Regions from separate parts of the Pseudomonas gozinkensis genome, predicted to be linked through region 3. Evidence: predicted binding sites of a transcription regulator. Region 3 holds the regulator's gene; each other region holds the start of a gene.

Region 1 (2,268 bases), 1.4 Mb from region 3:
ATCACCTTCACGGCGGCTTCGGAATGATTTTGCAGGCGCTCGATCATTGTCTGGATTTCCGCCGTGGACTTCTGCGTGCGTTGCGCCAGTAACCGAACTTCGTCGGCCACTACCGCAAAGCCACGACCCTGTTCGCCGGCGCGGGCCGCTTCAATGGCGGCGTTGAGTGCCAGCAGGTTGGTCTGCTCGGCAATGGAGCGAATCACTTCCAGCACGCTGCCGATCTGGGTGCTTTCGGTCGCCAGCGTGCGGATGACCTCGACGGCCTGATCGATGGTGCCGGACAGCTTGTCGATCTGCTGCAGGCTGCCGTCGATGTTGACCTGGCCTTGCTGGGCCTGAGCCTCTGCGTCACGCATTTCGCTGGCAGCATGTTCGGCGTTCTTCGCCACGTCCTGCACGCCGTAGGTCACTTCGTTGACGGCGGTGGCCACCAGCTCCATTTGCTGCGACTGCTGCTGGCTGCGTTGCTGAGCCTGCGCCGCATCATTGCCCAGTTCGCTGGAGGACTGGCCCAATGCGCTGGCAGACACCTGCAAGTCACCGATCACCCGACGCAGCTTGGTGGTGAAGGCATTGAAGTGATGGGCCAGCTGGGTGACTTCGTCCTGGCCGTGGGTATCGAGGCTGCGGGTCAGATCGCTTTCGCCGCTGGCAATGTTGGCCATGGCGTTCACGGTTTCCTGCAACGGACGGACGATGCTGCGGGCAATCAGAATCACCAGCAGCGCCATGATCACTGCGATGACCAGTCCCACCACAGATGCCTTGATCACCTGACCCTGGAACTCGGCCTGCACGTCATCGACGTACACGCCCGAACCAATGACCCAGCCCCACGGCTCGAACAGCTTCACATAGGAAGTCTTGGCCACCGGCTCACTGGCGCCGGGTTTGGGCCAACGATAATCGACCATGCCGGCGCCCTTGGCCTTGGCGATGGCGACCATTTCGTTGAACACCGCAAAGCCGTCCGGGTCGCGGATCGCCGAGAGGTTCTGGCCTTCAAGCTTGGGATTGGTCGGGTGCATGACCATCACGGGCGTGAGGTCGTTGATCCAGAAGTAATCGTTCTGGTCATAGCGCAGGCCACGGATCGCGGTCAGCGCCTGTTTCTGTGCCACATCACGGGTCAGGGTGCCTGCCGCTTCGAGGCCTTGGTAATAAGTCAGCAAACCGCTGGCGGTCTGCACCACATGCTGGGTTTTCTGGGCCTTGGCATGGTAAAGGTCATCATGGATCTGCTTGAGCATCAACACGCCCAACGTCAGCAGCATGACCACCGCCACAATCAAGATGAGCCACAAGCGTCGGCTGATCGACACACTGCGCAAGCTGTTCATAACGCTGTCACTCCGGATTCTTTTTCTTGTAATAAACCACCGCCAGCATCCAACCACGTTTCGGTGACCGGGCATACGCGACCCAAGTCGTAGAACGCGGCAGCGCTATTACGGCTTGTCTGTTAGGATTTCGGCGCCGCGCGTGAAAACCTGAATGCAAATTGATTTTTCACGGAATTTTGACTGTTTCGTGTGGATCCTTTGCGTGCGGAATCGGTACAGCTATAACCAGCTACGCTGAACGCAGTGAACGTAAAAAAATACTATCGGGGCATGCCGCCGGGCATCGCTCTTTGGGGGATTGATGGATCTTTGGACCGCCTTGCAGGCATTGATTCTAGGAGTTGTAGAGGGGCTGACGGAGTTTTTGCCCATTTCCAGTACCGGACACCAGATCATTGTCGCCGACTTGCTCGATTTCGCAGGCGAGCGGGCCATGGCGTTCAACATCATCATTCAGCTCGGCGCGATACTCGCGGTGGTCTGGGAATTCCGGCGCAAGATCCTCGACGTAGTCGTAGGCTTGCCGACCCAGCCGAGCGCACGGCGGTTCACCGCCAACCTGCTGATCGCCTTCCTGCCCGCCGTAGTCCTGGGCGTGATCTTCGCGGATTTGATTCACCAATACCTGTTCAATCCGATCACCGTGGCTGCTGCACTGGTGGTGGGCGGCATCGTGATGTTGTGGGCCGAGCAGCGCCAGCATGAAGTGCACGCCGAAACGGTCGACGAGATTCGCTGGACGGATGCGCTGAAAATCGGCTTCGCGCAATGCCTGGCGATGATCCCCGGCACCTCGCGCTCCGGCTCGACCATCATCGGCGGCCTGTTGTTCGGCCTGTCGCGCAAGACCGCCACCGAGTTCTCGTTCTTCCTGGCGATGCCGACCATGGTCGGTGCGGCGGTGTATTCGGGTTACAAGTAT
Region 2 (2,268 bases), 3.2 Mb from region 3:
CCGCGTCGGCCGCATGACGGGCGACTTCCTGGGCGGTGGCGGACATTTCGTTCATCGCCGTGGCCACCTGATCGGTGCGGTTGAACTGCTCGTTGGTGCCGCCGGCCATCAGCGTGGCGATGGCGTTCAACTCGCCGCTGGCGCTGTCCAGATCCTTGGCGCTGCGTTGCAGATGGTTGAAGGTTTCGGCGAGGAAATCGCGCAGGGTGTTGGCGGCGGCGGCGAGGTTACCCAGCTCGTCCTGACGGTCACTGGCCACGCGCTCGACCAGCCGGCCCTTGCTCAAGTGGGTGACGTAGTCGATGAGTTTGCGGATCGGCTCAACCAGGTTGCGGTTGACCAGCCACAGGCTCAGCAAACCGATCAGCAAGCCCGACGCGAGCATCACCAGCAGCCCCAGCCACACGGTGCGATCGGCACTGGCGCTGATCTGCGCCGATTGCTCGGTGCCCTGCTTGCGCAACTCGGCTACCAGCTCACTCATCTGGTCGCTGGCGGCACGGTCGACGCCTTTGACGGCGGCGTCGCCCGCAGTCGGATCGGCACCGGCAGCGACGTAGGCATCGCGGCCCTTCTGGTACGCAGCGCCGAGCAGACGATGTTCTTCGCGCAGACGCTCAATGCGGGTTTTCAGCGCAGGCTCGAGGCCTTTCTGGTTGGCCAGCTCCCCGAGGATGCCCTGCACATCGCGCTGACGGTCTTCGAACTGGCCCCAGTACTTGGCCAGATCCGCCGGTTGCTTGCCGCGCAGCAGGACGTTTTTCCACTCCTGGACCTGCACCTTGAATTGCAGGTTGGCTTCGTCGATCAGTTGCGAGGTGTGCAAGGGGCCGGCGATCAACTGGCTGTAACTCTGCACGCCGTTGGACAGGAAGTGAAAGCAGGCCAGCGCGATCAACAGCATCGCCAGCAGGCTGCCGCTCAGCAGGGCGAGAATTTGCGCTCTCAGGGATTTTTGCAGCATCGCAGGTACTCGGGACAGGGATGAGGCACGTCCGGTAAGACGTGATTTTTTGGCCGGACATCCGTGTCGGCGGACCTTGGCTCTTGGCCGAAGGCGCGCAACCTAACTCATGCGTGATCGGCGTGCCAGAGCCCTTCTTGAGAAAAATCCGACCGCCGGTAACGCATTGATTTGACGTCATTTTGCTGTCACACAAACGTCATGTGACATTGCGATGATGCGGCTCAGGTGAATCTGCAAATCCCGCGACAGACGCCTCCTCGCAGCGAGCCTTCATGAACCACAGCCTCGATATCAGCCATCGTGATCCTGACCTGTTCGGCCTGCTTTACGGCTTTCGGTTTCGCCCCGGTGAACGCGGGCGCGAGGTGGATTCGGCAACCGCCCTGCGCTGCCTGCAAGACGACAGCGAGGGCGATGAATTTCTCTGGCTGCACCTGAACCTGGCCCATGCCGCGTGCGAGCGCTGGATGAAAAGTCATCTGCAATTGCCCGAAGAGTTTTTCGAAGCACTGCACGAAGGTTCGCGCTCGACCCGCATCGAGCATGTCGATTCGGCGTTGCTGGCGGTGGTCAACGACGTGGTGTTCAACCTCAGCAGCATGGTGTCGTCGGACGTGTCGACGCTGTGGGTCTGCGTGCGCAGCAAACTGATCGTCAGTGCGCGCCTGCAACCGTTGCACTCGGTGGACAAGCTGCGGTCGTCGGTGAAGTCCGGCGAGTGTTTTCGTTCGCCGCTGGAACTGCTGGTGCATCTGCTGCGCGATCAGGGCGAAGTGCTGACCCAGATCGTGCGCAAGACCAGCATGAGCGTCGATCAGGTCGAAGACGAATTGCTGTCCTCGCGACTGTCGACCAACCGCGCCGAACTCGGTGCCAACCGGCGGGTGCTGGTGCGCCTGCAACGGCTGCTGGCGCTGGAACCGGGCTCGCTGCTGCGCCTGCTCAACCGGCCGCCACCGTGGTTGCAGAAGGAAGACGTGAAGGAGCTGCGCAAGTCCACCGAGGAGTTCGCGCTGATCATCAACGACCTCACCGCCCTGGGCGAGCGGATCAAGCTGTTGCAGGAAGAGATCGCCGCCAACCTCAACGAACAGAGCAACCGCACGCTGTTCACCCTGACCGTGGTCACGGTGCTGGCGTTGCCGATCAACATCATTGCCGGTTTCTTCGGCATGAACGTCGGCGGTGTGCCGCTATCTACCGATCCGGAAGGGTTCTGGATTCTGGTGGCGCTGGTGGCGACGTTCACCGTGATTGCCGGGCGCTGGGCGTTTCGCAAGCGGCGGGATTACTAAGAGCCG
Region 3 (2,268 bases):
CCATTGACCACAGGGGTCGCGCTTTCCACCAGATCCATGGTGCGGTTGGCAGCAGCTTCGGTCAGTTTGACCACGTAGCCCAGGCGTTCGGTGGCGTCGGTGATTTGCGACACTTCCTCGGCCTGCGGCATGTGCGGATCGATCTGGAAATTGACGATCGCACTGTGCAGTTCACGCGTGAGCTTGCCCACTTCCTGGTACAGGCCACGGTCACGGGTCTGATTGAGCTCATGGATCAGTTGCACAGCGTCGCCGAACCTGCCCTTTTCAAGGCTTTCGACCAGTTCGACCGCGTGTTTTTTCAGGGTCGACTCGAAGTCGCCCTGTGAAGATTCTTTATGCTCCATAGCTCCCCCGCGCGTTCATCAGCCGATGCGTTCGAAAATCTTCTCGATTTTTTCTTTCAACGCCTGAGCCGTGAAAGGTTTGACCACATAGCCGTTCACGCCGGCCTGGGCCGCTTCGATGATCTGCTCGCGCTTGGCTTCAGCGGTCACCATCAGCACCGGCAGGTGCTTGAGCTTTTCATCGGCGCGCACGTGGCGCAGCAGGTCGATACCGGTCATGCCGGGCATGTTCCAGTCGGTCACCAGAAAGTCGATGCTGCCGCTGTTGAGCACCGGAATGGCGGTGGTGCCATCGTCGGCTTCAACGGTGTTGGTGAACCCAAGGTCACGCAACAGGTTCTTGATGATCCGCCGCATCGTTGAGAAGTCATCAACGATGAGGATTTTCATGTCTTTGTTCAATTCGACCTCCAAGCAGTCTTAAACGCGTCCAGCACCTGGACGCGCCATTTCAATCAATCCGGCAAAACACTCGATGACTGTCTGGAGCACAACAGAGCAAGACCGGTGCCGTTCACCACCGCACCAGCCTCGTTCGCAGTGTCCCCACACTGCCTTCAGCGCGCTCGCCACTCCCCCAAACGCCCCCGCAAGCGGGCCGCGCACTGGCTGTGTAACTGGCTGACCCGCGATTCACTGACGCCAAGGACTTCACCGATCTCCTTGAGGTTCAGCTCTTCGTCGTAGTACAGCGCCAACACCAGTCGCTCACGCTCCGGCAAATTGGCAATCGCGTCCGCCAGCGCAGCCTGGAAACGCTCGTCTTCCAGATCGCGCGACGGCTCCAGATGAGCACTGGCGCCATCCTCGTGCAGCCCTTCGTGTTCGCCGTCCTGCAACAGGTCGTCGAAACTGAACAGCCGGCTGCCCAGGGTGTCGTTCAAAATCCCGTAGTAATCGTCGAGACTCAATTGGAGTTCGGCCGCAACTTCGTGATCTTTAGCGTCACGGCCGGTTTTAGCTTCAATCGAGCGAATCGCGTCGCTGACCATACGGGTGTTGCGGTGAACCGAGCGCGGAGCCCAGTCCCCTTTACGGACTTCGTCGAGCATCGCACCACGGATCCGGATACCCGCGTACGTTTCAAAACTGGCGCCCTTGCTGGCGTCGTATTTGGTCGAGACTTCGAGCAGACCGATCATCCCGGCCTGGATCAGGTCTTCGACCTGCACACTGGCCGGCAATCGCGCCAGCAAGTGGTAGGCGATGCGTTTGACCAGTGGCGCGTAACGCTCGATCAGCTCGTACTGCGCGTCACGCGCCGACTTTTTGTAAAGGTTCATACCGCTGGCGGTCATAGCACAGGTCCTGCCGTTTGCTGCACGAGGCGCTCGACGAAAAATTCGAGGTGGCCACGCGGGTTGGCGGGCAGCGGCCAGGTGTCGACCTTCTGTGCGATCGCCTTGAACGCCAGTGCGCACTTGGAACGCGGGAAGGCTTCATAGACCGCACGCTGCTTCTGCACCGCCTTGCGCACGCTTTCGTCGTAGGGCACCGCGCCGACGTATTGTAGGGCGACGTCGAGGAAGCGATCCGTGACCTTGGTCAACTTGGCGAACAGATTGCGACCTTCCTGCGGGCTCTGCGCCATGTTGGCCAGGACGCGGAAGCGGTTCATGCCGTAATCGCGGTTGAGCAGCTTGATCAGCGCGTAGGCGTCGGTGATCGAGGTCGGCTCGTCGCAGACCACCAGCAAAACTTCCTGGGCTGCGCGAACAAAACTGACTACCGAGTCACCAATACCCGCAGCGGTGTCGATCACCAGTACGTCGAGATTGTCGCCGATGTCACTGAAGGCCTGAATCAGGCCGGCATGCTGGGCCGGGCTCAGGTGAACCATGCTCTGGGTGCCGGAAGCGGCCGGCACGATGCGGATCCCGCCGGGGCCTTGCAACAGCACGTCGCGCAGCTCGCAGCGGCC

Evidence for each region. The regulator FliA, encoded in region 3, starts transcription of late flagellar genes. The targets are predictions, from matches to a motif close to CTAAAGTTTNNNNNNNNNNNGCCGNTAA.
Region 1: the regulator FliA is predicted to act here: its motif matches at 1,471-1,498, upstream of IHQ43_RS14435 (methyl-accepting chemotaxis protein).
Region 2: the regulator FliA is predicted to act here: its motif matches at 1,079-1,106, upstream of IHQ43_RS22160 (methyl-accepting chemotaxis protein).

The regions. Positions count from the first base shown of each region.
Region 1 is NZ_CP062253.1:3,257,932-3,260,199, forward strand. Features, by position in the region: gene IHQ43_RS14435 (methyl-accepting chemotaxis protein) at 1-1,343, opposite strand, end outside; gene IHQ43_RS14440 (undecaprenyl-diphosphate phosphatase) at 1,648-2,268, shown strand, end outside.
Region 2 is NZ_CP062253.1:4,987,683-4,989,950, forward strand. Features, by position in the region: gene IHQ43_RS22160 (methyl-accepting chemotaxis protein) at 1-964, opposite strand, end outside; gene IHQ43_RS22165 (transporter) at 1,240-2,262, shown strand.
Region 3 is NZ_CP062253.1:1,820,835-1,823,102, reverse strand. Features, by position in the region: gene IHQ43_RS08200 (protein phosphatase CheZ) at 1-347, opposite strand, end outside; gene IHQ43_RS08195 (chemotaxis response regulator CheY) at 366-737, opposite strand; gene fliA (RNA polymerase sigma factor FliA) at 905-1,645, opposite strand; gene fleN (flagellar synthesis regulator FleN) at 1,642-2,268, opposite strand, start outside.